One region of the Methylotenera versatilis 79 genome, then DNA from elsewhere that is predicted to be linked to it. Evidence: predicted binding sites of a transcription regulator. Region 1 holds the regulator's gene; each other region holds the start of a gene.

Region 1 (3,186 bases):
GAAGTGAATAATGGAATATGGTGAGTATTGGCTGCTGAAATTAATTCTTTCGGCGCTTTTTCACCATTTGCAACGACAACTGCGGCTAAATCGGTTGCGTATAAATTAGTAATAGCTTGCTGCATCGCAATAATGCTCAGACTATTTAGATAGTCCATTTCAGCGCAACCCAACACCTGCACACGGTTAGGATGTACGAAATTGAGATGGCCAATTAAAGCCAGAGAAGGCTTAGTGACTTTTTCGGAATTGAGTTGGTTATTGCCGCCATCAAGCCCTGCAATCCAGTGGAGTTTGAGCTTGAGGCGGGTTTCCTTGAAGAGTTCGGCTACGTTAATTTGAGCCATAGATTATTTAAGTTAGTTAAGAGTTGGATTTTCATCAATAGACGGATGTTGACCTATATCTTGATGTTTAACAGCACCATTCGCTTTATGATGACTGCCGTGTTTTTCTTTATGTTTGAGAACTTGGCGGTCTAGTTTGTCTGTCAACATATCAATCGCGCTATACATATTCTCATCGATGCACTCAGCGTGTAAATCATTGCCGGGTACGTGTAATGTAGCCTCTACTTTTTGAGCGAGCTTTTCTACACTCATGGTAACTTTAACGTCAATCACATGATCGAAGTGATTGCGAATTCTAACGAGTTTGCTCTGCACATATTCGCGCATTGCAGGTGTAATTTCTAAGTGATGCCCAGTTAATTGTAAATTCATGACTTGCTCCTTATTGAAATTGTTCTCCAAGTAAAGCTTGCCAATAAGTAGCACATCTTTACTCATCGAACAATTTAAGTGTACACCTTTGATTATTTTTTGCGAGGTGGTTTGAGCAGATTATTCAGTATTATTTGTAACGCTTTTGTAAAATTGCTTAAAGCGATTTGCGTAAATTCGCTGGCGGAATATTCAGCGATTCGCGATATTTTGCGATAGTCCGGCGCGCGACAATAATGCCTTGTTTCGCCAAAATATCGGTGATTTGATTATCTGACAATGGCTTTTTAGGCGTTTCTTCTGCGACCAATTGTTTAATCAGCGCACGAATCGCCGTGGCAGAAGCAGAGCCGCCAGCATCAGTTGCTACATGGCTCCCAAAGAAATATTTCAGTTCAAAAACACCGCGCGGAGTGAGCATATACTTATGCGTTGTTACGCGTGAAATAGTCGATTCATGCAACTCAAGCTCTTCTGCGATCTCACGCAAAACGAGTGGCCGCATGGCGATTTCACCATGCTCAAAAAAATTACGTTGGCGATCAACAATCGCTTGGCTAACGCGCAAAATAGTAGAGAAACGCTGCTGGATATTTTTAATCATCCATTTGGCTTCTTGCATTTGCGTTTGCAGATATTGATTCGAATTTTCGCGATTGCGCTTCAAAATGTCTGCGTACAATTGGTTAATACGTAGTTTAGGAATCACGCCATCATTTAACGTTGCAATCCAAATGCCTTTCACTTTTTTAACCAGCACTTCATGCTGAATAAAGTGATCGCGACTGAGTTGCGCAAAATCGCTACCTGGGCGCGGATTTTGCTGTTTGATTAAAGTTTGTGCGCCTTTTAAGGCGATATCATCGCAATTCAGCAATTTACGTAACTTAGCGAAATCCTTATTTGCCAATACCGCTAAATGTTGTTGAACAATGATTTTGGCAATGTTCAAAAAGTCAGTTTCTTTTGGCAGCACATTGAGCTGCAACAGTAGGCACTCTTGTAAATTGGTTGCCCCTAAACCTGGCGGATCCAAATGCTGAATCAGTTTTAGCGCAGTTTCTAGCTCTAGCAATTCAATTTCAAGCTCTTCTGGCAATAATTCTGCCATGTCAGCCAATGACTCTTCTAAATAACCATCTTCGTTGATGCTATCAATTAATAACAGCACCAGTGTCTGATCGCGATCAGATAAAGGCATTAACTTAAGCTGGCTTAATAAATGCTCGCGCAAACTAGCTGAGACGATTTCTTGTCGCGTGTAGTCGCCATCATCATCGTCACTATTATTCTGACGCCCGCCTTCATCCCAGTTACTCGCGCTGCCATATTCTTCGTAATTTTCATCAAAATCAGTTGCTGAAAAATCTTCTCCTGCACTGGATTCTTGCGGCGCATCAATCGATTCTGTGTTTTCTTGGGAGTTAGTCGTGCTGGTTTCTTGATAATCTAAACTATTAAAAGCATCTGGTTCATCAACATCGGCGGCTTGTTTGCCATCAGCATCCAAGTTGTCATTATCGTTATTTTTTTGCAATACACTATCGTCGAAACCTGCATCTGCCTCACCATCTTCGCCATCGACCAGCTCTAACAATGGATTCTCTTGCAAAATCACATCTAGCTCTTGATTTAGCTCAAGGCTCGATAATTGCAGCAAACGAATTGATTGCTGCAATTGCGGCGTTAACGCCAAATTTTGCGACATTCTAAGTTGTAGATTTTGCTTCATAAATACTTGAGGCTAGAGCCTGAAATCTTTCCCTAAATACACTTCCCGCACTGCTTCGTTATTTACAATTTCTGCAGGATGCCCAGACGCAAACACCGTACCGTCATTTACAATATAAGCGCGGTCGCAAATACCTAAAGTTTCGCGCACGTTATGGTCTGTAATCAATACACCAATATTTTTGCTGCTTAAAAAACGAATAATCTTTTGAATATCTAAAACCGCGATTGGGTCGATACCAGCAAAAGGTTCATCTAATAAAATAAAACTAGGATTGGTGGCTAAACAGCGCGCAATCTCAACCCGACGGCGCTCACCGCCAGACAAACTGATTGCCGAACTGTTGCGAATATGCGTGATATGCAACTCTTGCAATAAAGACTCCAGCTGCGTATTTTTTTCATCTTCAGTTAGATTTTGCAGCTCTAAAATAGCCAATATATTTTCGGTTACGGTTAACTTACGAAAAATAGATGGCTCTTGCGGCAAATAAGCCAAGCCCATGCGCGCACGGCTGTGAATCGGCATGCGACTTAAATCTTTGCCATTCAGCAAAATACGTCCCGCATCCAACATTACCAATCCGACAATCATGTAAAAGCTCGTTGTCTTACCCGCGCCATTTGGCCCAAGCAAACCCACCACTTCGCCACTATTGATTTGCAGCGAAATATCTTGCACCACTGTGCGTGTTTTATAAGACTTCCGTAGATGTTCTACAACGAGTTCGCT
Region 2 (3,186 bases), 650 kb from region 1:
ACTTTGCCGATCGTGATGCTTAAATCGGAATGGAAAGAGGGCGCAGACGGCGCGGATGGTACGAAACTGCCAGGCGAAATGGTGACGACTGATGAGTTGGAAACCATCAATAAAGCTTCTGCACTTTGGGCGCGCAGCAAAAATGATATTACAACAGACGAATATAACGAGTTTTATAAACATGTTTCGCATGATTATGAAGCGCCGCTTGGCTATACGCACAGCCGTGTAGAAGGCAAACAGGAATATATTTCATTGTTATATATTCCGAGCAAAGCGCCATTTGACTTGTATGACCGTGAACGTCGTCAAGGCATTAAATTGTATGTGAAACGCGTATTTATTATGGAAGACGCGGAAAAGCTAATGCCACAGTACTTAAGATTCGTGCGCGGCGTGATTGATTCTGCTGATTTGCCTTTGAACGTATCGCGCGAAATTCTGCAAGATAGCCGCGATGTCGATGCGATTAAAAATGGTTCGGTTAAAAAGGTACTGGGTTTACTAGAAGAGCTAGCAAAAGATAAACCAGAGGATTACGCTAAATTTTGGACAGAATTTGGTCGCGTATTAAAAGAAGGTCCAGGCGAAGATTTTGCCAACAAAGATAGAATCGCTGGTTTATTGAGATTTGCTAGTACGCAAGCAGATACCGATGTGCAAAACGTCTCATTTGCTGACTATATTGGGCGCATGAAGCCTGAGCAAGAAGCGATTTACTATATTACGGCGGATACTTTTGCTGCAGCGCAACACAGCCCACATTTGGAAATCTTCCGCAAAAAAGGTATTGAAGTGTTACTGATGAGTGACAAAGTGGATGAGTGGTTATTGGGCAGCTTAACCGAGTTTGAAGGCAAGAAACTGCAGTCAATCGCTAAAGGTGATTTGGATTTGGGTAAATTGGAAGATGAGTCTGAAAAAGAAGCCAAAGCAAAAATTGAGGAAGATGCGAAAAGTTTGATTGAGCGCATTAAAACTTCATTGGGCGATGCAGTGAAAGAAGTGCGTGTGACGCATCGCTTAACTGATTCACCAGCTTGTTTGGTGGCGGGCGAGCATGATGTTTCAGCTAATCTTGCGCGTATTTTAAAAGCCGCAGGACAAAATGCGCCAGATAGTAAGCCCGTTTTAGAGGTTAACCCTGCGCATAAATTGGTGAAACGTTTAGAGGCTGAAGCCGATGAAGCTAAGTTTAAAGATTTAGCGCATTTGGTTTTTGATCAGGCTTTGCTGGCAGAAGGTGGTCAATTGAACGACCCTGCAAGTTTTGTGCGACGCATGAATAGTTTATTAGTGTGACCTAATATTTATTCTGCATTAATTTAGTTGTAGTTTGAAAATATTTAAGCCTGCTATTAAAAGCAGGCTTTTTTATTATTTGGACATAAAATTAAATATTCAAACTTGTCCCAAAACAGATTGTCATAAAACATTGGCTTGGTATTTGCTAAAATACATTCATCGGTAACCGTTCAGTATTCTTCAGAAAGCCATATTTAAATGAAAAACACGACTAAACCTGCAAAAAAAGAAACCACCGTTTTGCCCAAATTAACGCCTATTAAACAGGCGTTACAAAACCACTTAATCTTCTCATGCTTTAAGACAGACAAGGTTGCGACGGCCAGAGATTGGTATCACACCGCTGCTTACACCGTGCGCGATCATGTGGTTGAGCGTTGGGTTAGAACGTCTGCATCCTATTATGATCATGACCCTAAACGTGTTTATTACCTCTCATTAGAGTTTTTAATTGGTCGCATGCTGACAAACGCTGCACTTAATTTGGGCATTAAAGATGAGTTAAGCGACAGTTTAGGTGCATTAGGTCGCAGCATGGAGGCCGCCGCAGAAATGGAAAATGATGCGGCTTTGGGAAATGGTGGTTTAGGTCGTTTAGCTGCTTGCTTTTTAGATTCAATGGCCACCATGGATATACCTGCGACTGGCTACGGTATTCGCTATGAATACGGTATGTTCAAACAATCTATTGAGCACGGCCAACAAATGGAAAACCCAGATAATTGGCTACGTTACGGCAATGTGTGGGAATTTCAACGTCCAGAGGCTACATACGATATTAAGTTTTATGGGCACGTAGTGCCAGTGAACGATGAGCATGGCGTGAGGCATCATTGGTGCAAGGCACAACATGTTGTTGCGATGGCCTATGATATTCCCGTGCCAGGCTACGGAACTGATACCGTCAATAATCTAAGGCTTTGGAGCGCGAAAGCGACGAAAGACTTCGATTTGCACCAATTTAACGATGGCAATTATGAGCAATCGGTAGAAGAGCGCACTGATTCGGAGACGATTTCAAAAGTCTTATATCCTAACGATTCATCTGCATCCGGGCGTGAGTTGCGATTAAAGCAACAATATTTCTTCGTATCAGCTTCTATTCAAGATATTCTGCGTCGATTTACCACCACGCGTGAGGTGAAAACGGAGAAAGACTGGGCTGATCTGCCAAACAAAGTCGCCATCCAGCTTAACGACACCCATCCAGCGATTGGTGTGGCGGAAATGATGCATCAACTGGTTGATATTCATGGCTTGGCATGGAATTTTGCTTGGGATTTAGTTGTTAAGATATTTGCTTACACTAATCATACTTTAATGCCAGAAGCGCTTGAAACTTGGTCTGTGGACTTGTTCGGTAGTTTGCTGCCGCGTCATCTGGAAATTATCTACGAAATCAATAAGCAGTTTATCACCATGGTGAATCATCATTTTCCTGGCGATACAGACCTCATCAGACGTGTTTCGATTATTGATGAAACGCATGGCCGCCGCGTACGCATGGCACATTTGGCGGTAGTTGGCAGTCATACAGTGAACGGCGTGGCAGCTTTGCATAGCGAATTATTAAAAACCACACTGTTTGCTGATTTCAATAAAATCTACCCGAACAAACTTACCAATGTGACGAATGGGATTACGCCGCGTCGCTGGTTGAATCAAGCTAATCCGCAACTGACTAGCTTAATTACTAAAGCCATTGGCGATGGCTTTCAAAAAGATTTGACGCAACTGGTTAAGTTAACGCCTTTAGCCGATGATAAAGACTTCCGTAAAGCATTTCGTGCAGTAAAACAGGATAGGAAGTTACGCCTGGCGCATAAAATTGAGGCGGTGACAGGTGTTAAGTTGAATCCTGATTCATTGTTTGATGTGCAA
Region 3 (3,186 bases), 1.4 Mb from region 1:
AAATAATTCACTTTCAACTAAAGACTCTGTAAATGCGCCGCAATTAACCGCCACAAAAGGTTTGTTTTTACGATTGCTTAGCTCATGTACGTGGCGTGCAATTAACTCTTTGCCTGTGCCTGTTTCACCAATAATCAAGACATTCGCATCGCTTGGTGCAATCATCTTAATGCGCGCAAGTAGTGCGACCGATTTTGGGTCTTCAAACACTTGCGCCGTGGCTCTAATCGATTTAGTCAGCGATTGCGAATTAGGCAAGGTCAATAAACTGGTTTCTCGCTCATCCTGCGCCGAATAAGTAGTGACTTCAGACGAGGAATCAAAAAATCTAGTGTTTATAATATTCATGAGTAAAATGTGGGCTCAGGGTAGCGATTATTCAATGCCCATTCGCCGAGTTCCTTAATTTTATAATCCAAAGGGTCATGCAGTGTATGCGTTCTCAGGTTGCGCCAATGTCTATCAAGCCTCAGGCCTGCATGGGTTGCTCTTGATCCTGTCACTTCAAACATTCTGCTGGTAATATCTAATCCCGTTCTAGTCGCCATGACCTTTGCTGCACTGATACAGGTCGCTACTTGCCCACGTTCATCTTCTGTTAATGCCGAATCCTTTTGCCATGCGGCATCCAGTTTATGGGCAGCTAAGTCGCTTAGTGCTTTTGTTGCCTCAATCCCAACAAAAAAATCCCCATAATGCCCTAGAATATAAGGGTCTTGACTGGTGCTGGCAATGTTAGAAGTGTGCCAAGGTTTGGCTTCTTTTAACGTATATTGTTTTGCATCTGCAAAAGCACCTTCCGCAATACCCAAATATATATTGGTTAATATTAGTTGTGCAACTAATGGCCTTAAGCAAGAAAAAGGCGTACTTAAAGGGCCAGGATCATTTAACAACTCATTTTCCTCTACACGCACTTTTTCAAAATTAACGCTGCCGCTATCTGTTTGACGTTGTCCGATATTGGCCCAATCGCCCAGCACAGAAACGCCACTGCGCGCGGTTGGAATCGCCGCAATCACTAACTTCCCATCTATTTGTCGGATTGCAGAAGCAATCAACATTTCGGAATCGATGGCACCAGAGCAAAAGCTTTTTTTACCAGAAAACTCATGCCAGCCTGTAAAAGATTTAGAAATTGTTCTGTCATCTAACGGGTTAAGTGCATTGCCCCAAAACCAGTTCAGTTGCGCGGTTTGCTCATACCAACGTTGCCATTGTTCAGGTTTTGAGAATAAACGCACCGTAGCCAACATCAAATGTTGAAAGCCAAACACATGCGCAAGCGAGCTATCCGCTTTGGCGATTTCTCTTACAACCAGCAATGTTTCATGCCAGCTTGCGCCTTGTCCGCCATATTCTTTAGGAATAGTCAGTGACAACAGACCGCTTTCGCGCAGCATGTCTCTTTCCGCTTTAGGTGTGCCACCAAGATAATCGCGTTCTACCGCAGTTCTGGCGAATTCTGCCGATAATTTCTGTGCAATCTCTAGCGGACTATTGAATTGATCATCCGAAAGTATTGTATTAGTTGGGAATATGCTTAGATCCAAAACTTATATCCAGTTGTTTTATATATGGTTTTTATAGCACGTATTATGCCAGTTGATAGATTTTGCATAAATACTGCTGCAAAATCAGCATCAGTAAATCCATAAATGCTGTTTAACACTTACGGAATAAGGCTTTGAGCCAATCAACGATTAAACTTAAACAACATTCTTTCTAATAAAGAATCTGCAGCGCATAAGCCGATGCTGCATTTCAGCAGGAAAAGTGCTGCATTTGCAGCATATTGCTGAACAGGCTGCTGATTATGCAGCATGAAATGTACGGTGATGCACTTAAGCGTATGAATTCAATCAAATTTTTATATGGCACAGTCCTTGCCACTATTACTGCAACTTCGTAGCAACATTTGACTGCTGCATTCAGTATTTGGCATAAGGAAAACAATATGGAAATATTTTGGTTTTTACCAACACATGGTGACCAACGATATTTGGGTACTTCAATCGGCGCAAGACCAGCAACTTTTAGTTACTTGAAACAAATCGCACAATCGGCAGACAGGCTTGGTTATAAAGGCGTATTAGTGCCATCTGGGCGTTCTTGCGAAGACCCTTGGGTGGTCACTTCTGCATTAGTTAACGAGACTAAACAATTAAAATTCTTGGTAGCAGTGCGTCCAGGTTTTGTGTCACCAACGGTGTCAGCAAGAATGGCTTCTACGTTAGATCGTATTTCTGGTGGGCGTTTGCTGATTAACCTTGTGGCGGGTGGCGACCCAGCTGAGCAGCAAGCAGATGGCAGTTTTTTATCGCATGACGAACGTTACAAAGAAGCCGATGAATTTTTAGCCGTATGGAAAGCAGCGCTGACTGGCGAAACCATTAGTTTAGATGGCGATTACATTAAAGTAAAAGGCGCAAATATCCCAACCGGCTCAGTTCAAAAACCTTATCCGCCATTATTTATCGGTGGTTCATCAGATGCAGCGATTGAGCTTAGCGCTAAACATATCGATGTACATTTAACTTGGGGTGAGCCGCCACAGGCTGTTGCAGAAAAAGTAAATGTGGTGCGCGCAGCCGCTTTAAAACATGGCAGAACGGTTAAGTTTGGTATTCGATTGCATGTGATTGTGCGCGAAATCAGTGAAGAGGCTTGGCAAGCTGCCGATGATTTGATTTCGCATGTCACAGATGAAACCATTGCTGCTGCACAAGCAGCAGTTGCTAAATTCGATTCTGTCGGCCAACAAAAAATGACGGCGCTGCATAATGGACGACGCGACAAATTAGAAGTTGCACCGAATTTATGGGCTGGCGTTGGCTTAGTCAGAGGCGGAGCGGGCACTGCGTTAGTTGGTAACCCAGAAGAAGTCGCTGCCAGAATCAAAGAATATCAAGCCATCGGTATCGATTACTTTATTTTCTCCGGCTATCCACATCTGGAAGAATCTTATCGTGTTGCTGAATTGCTATTTCCATTACTGCCATTGGAAATTGATGGTGAGCATGAAGCCAGTATTAAAACCAATATGACTGGGCCGTTTGGTGAAGCGCTCAGCCAATCAACAAAACATGCTGCAGCGTCGTAAAGCATAAAGTTAGGATACAAACGTAATGAGCATAAACAGTAGTGAACTCTTAACTAAGCCAATTGAAACTAGGCCGACCGAAA
Region 4 (3,186 bases), 200 kb from region 1:
CAAACCAATTCAACCGATACCGCGTTATCTAAAATCACATCAAAAAAACTGTCGCCACTGGCTAATTTATGGCCGTTTTTAAAGCCTTATCGCGCACGGGTTATCTTGTCATTTGTGTTGCTGTGTTTAGGCTCAGCCACTTTATTACTGGTGCCACTCGCCTTTCGCGATTTAATCGATTTTGGCTTTATCAGTAATCCATCTGCCGTAAAGTCAGGCACGGGCTTGTTAGGTGGTTTGAGTTTGAACGGCCATTTTTTGGTGATGTTCGTATTAGCGGGATTTTGGGCGCTGATGATTTCCATGCGCTATTACAATATTTCGTGGGTGGGCGAACGCGTCACAGCCGATTTACGCAGTGCGGTTTATGGACGTGTGATGACGCAAAGCCCGCAGTTTTTTGAAACCACGCAAACAGGCGAAGTGCTATCACGTTTAACCGGCGATACCACGCTGATTCAAACCGTAGTTGGCAGCTCAATTTCGATGGGTTTACGCAGTTTGTTTCAGTTTACTGGCGGCATGATCATGCTGGCAATAACGAATTTTTACTTGTTTTCACTGAATATTGGCTTAATGTTATTGTTAATTCTGCCGATTATCTTGATTGGGCGCAAAGTTAAAAAACTGTCTCGCGAATCGCAAGATCGTATTGCAGACAGCTCCGCAATGGCAGGTGAAATATTGAATGCCATGCCGACTGTACAATCGTACACGCAAGAGCAAGCGGAGATTTCACGTTTTAGCAAAAGCGCAAATATCAGTTTTAACACCGCATTAAAACGCGTAAAAGTGCGCGCTGGATTAACGCTATTAATGGTGACGGCGATACTGGGCACGATTATTTTTGTGCTATGGATTGGCGCAAGACAAGTAAGCGCTGGCAGCATGACAGGCGGTGAACTGGCTTCATTCGTGCTCTACGCATTAATGGTGGCTGGCGCAGTCGGCACAATGGCGGAAGTGTGGGGAGAAGTGATGCGCGCGGCGGGTGCGACAGAGCGTTTATTAGAATTGCTACATGCCGATGCCGCGATTACAGAACCTGAGAACGCACAAACTTTAATCAACCCAACGCAAGCAAAAATCGAGTTTAAAAGCGTCGTTTTCCATTATCCATCACGTCCACAAATTGCGGCTTTAGATGGCATTAACTTAACGATTGCAGCAGGTGAAACAGTCGCGTTAGTCGGCCCATCTGGCGCAGGAAAGACCACTTTATTCCAATGTTTATTGCGTTTTTATGAGCCAACTTCGGGCGAAATCACCATTAACGGCCAAGCAATCAATTCGCTCAGCTTAACCAGTTTGCGCGGCAATATCGCAATCGTCCCGCAAGATGCGGTGATTTTTTCTGCCAACGCGCTAGAAAATATTCGTTACGGTAAACCCAGCGCGACGGATGCAGAAGTGCTGGCGGCGGCTAAAGCGGCACAAGTCGATGAATTTATCCAGAAACTGCCAGATGCTTATCAAACATTTTTGGGCGAACGCGGCACGCGTTTATCTGGCGGCCAGCGTCAACGTATTGCGATTGCGCGCGCGATATTAAAAGACGCGCCGATTTTATTATTAGATGAAGCCACTAGCGCGCTGGATGCAGAAAGCGAGATTCTGGTTCAGCAAGGTTTGCAAGCCGCGATGCAAGGCCGCACCACTTTAATGATCGCGCACCGATTAAGCACGGTACAAAAAGCGGATCGTATTATCGTATTAGAAAACGGGCATATCGTTGAAACAGGCAGCCCGGCAGAATTACGCGAGCAAGCAGGCTTATATGCACGCTTGGCTAAACTACAACTAGCATAACGTATCTAATTGCTTTAATTAATCGATATGAATATCGCTGATTTAATGCCCGATTAAATGCGCGCATTATTCTGAGTTAACGCTTAAATTTCAGCCATTTTCAGGAATTTCCCCCTAGTTATTCAGTTAAGTTCGGTGCGTTCGCACTTAATTTGTGCATGAAATGCGTGAGTTAGTGCACACTCACAGCCATATCTGCAATTAGATTAATCAACAAATTCAATCAGTTAATATAAAAAAATACAATTGGCATAGCCTTTGCTATGTACCAATCATGTTGAAGGTGATGATTGTTGATAATGACTTAATGCGTGTCAAACCATTAAAACAATCTTTGATTGATAATGGGTTTGAAGTGATTGCACATGTTGAAGATACCATCAATCTAGAAGCGAAATGTTGTGAAATTAAACCCGACATTGTGATTATTGATACCGATTCACCAACACGAGATACGCTGGAAAATATTTGTGTGTTGAGTATGCATGATGCGCGACCAGTGGTGATGTTTACCCACGATGGTGACAAAGAAAAAATTAAGGCTGCTACGCAAGCGGGTGTAAGTGCTTATGTAGTAGGCGATATTTCAAGTGAAAGGCTAACACCTGTGATAGATGCTGCGATAGCGAGATTTGAAGAGTTTAAAAATTTACGCACTGAATTAAACATTGCGAACACTAAGCTAGATGAGCGCAAAACGATTGAGCGCGCAAAAGGTTTGCTGATGAGACAGCGTATGTTAAATGAAGATGAGGCTTACAACCTACTGCGCAGTATGGCGATGAAAAAGAATATGAAGTTAGCGGATTTATCGCATCAATTGAATGAAGCGGCAAAGATGTTGATTATTTAATTAACTGATCGATTAGTAAATTAAGTAAGTTTGTAGCAGAGATTTTGTAACACCGATTTGTAATATTTAGTTTGTAGTAAATGCGCATGACCCAACGGTGGGTAATGCGATATTAAAATGATGCCAAAGTTGGCATCAATAGAAAGAAAAAGACAAAGACGTCTTAGTAGTGAGGTTTTAACCCTCATTGTTAAGGCGTCTTTTTTATTGGGTGAAACTTTTTGATGCAAAACTTTGGTTAAGGAATGAATGTGCAAAATCAAGATGAATTAAAAAATACCACAGCTGTTATTGGCACAGGTGTTGATAGCAGTGTAAGCAAAATGGACACGTTAAATACTGACCGTCGGCAGTTTTTTAAACACACCATCGCAGGTGCATTTGGAGCAGCGACCATGATGAATATCGTGCCAGCAGGCATTCAAAATATGGCGTATGCAGCGGGCAGCGATGCGCCAGAAATCACTGAAGTCAAAATCGGTTTTATTCCTTTAACCGATTGCGCACCGATTGTAGTGGCGGCT

Evidence for each region. Region 1 encodes sigma-54, which starts transcription at its own class of promoters, with help from an activator protein. Its sites were predicted from a motif close to TGGCACNNTTCCTGCT; they were not measured.
Region 2: METVE_RS0100020 (glycogen/starch/alpha-glucan phosphorylase) is a predicted target of sigma-54. The motif match lies at 1,437-1,452, and genes of this name have one in related genera.
Region 3: ssuD (FMNH2-dependent alkanesulfonate monooxygenase) is a predicted target of sigma-54. The motif match lies at 1,876-1,891, and genes of this name have one in related genera.
Region 4: METVE_RS0102275 (ANTAR domain-containing response regulator) is a predicted target of sigma-54. The motif match lies at 2,057-2,072, and genes of this name have one in related genera.

What each region holds. Positions count from the first base shown of each region.
Region 1 covers NZ_ARVX01000001.1:648,869-652,054, forward strand. The annotation lists gene hprK (HPr(Ser) kinase/phosphatase) at 1-347, opposite strand, end outside; gene hpf (ribosome hibernation-promoting factor, HPF/YfiA family) at 360-722, opposite strand; gene METVE_RS0103395 (RNA polymerase factor sigma-54) at 880-2,454, opposite strand; gene lptB (LPS export ABC transporter ATP-binding protein) at 2,467-3,186, opposite strand, start outside.
Region 2 covers NZ_ARVX01000001.1:2,591-5,776, reverse strand. The annotation lists gene htpG (molecular chaperone HtpG) at 1-1,302, shown strand, start outside; gene METVE_RS0100020 (glycogen/starch/alpha-glucan phosphorylase) at 1,504-3,186, shown strand, end outside.
Region 3 covers NZ_ARVX01000001.1:2,087,914-2,091,099, forward strand. The annotation lists gene METVE_RS0110100 (sigma-54 interaction domain-containing protein) at 1-348, opposite strand, end outside; gene METVE_RS0110105 (acyl-CoA dehydrogenase family protein) at 345-1,553, opposite strand; gene METVE_RS12910 (hypothetical protein) at 1,697-1,825, opposite strand; gene ssuD (FMNH2-dependent alkanesulfonate monooxygenase) at 1,958-3,103, shown strand; gene METVE_RS0110120 (acyl-CoA dehydrogenase family protein) at 3,129-3,186, shown strand, end outside.
Region 4 covers NZ_ARVX01000001.1:446,277-449,462, forward strand. The annotation lists gene METVE_RS0102270 (ABC transporter transmembrane domain-containing protein) at 1-1,809, shown strand, start outside; gene METVE_RS0102275 (ANTAR domain-containing response regulator) at 2,084-2,662, shown strand; gene METVE_RS0102280 (CmpA/NrtA family ABC transporter substrate-binding protein) at 2,986-3,186, shown strand, end outside.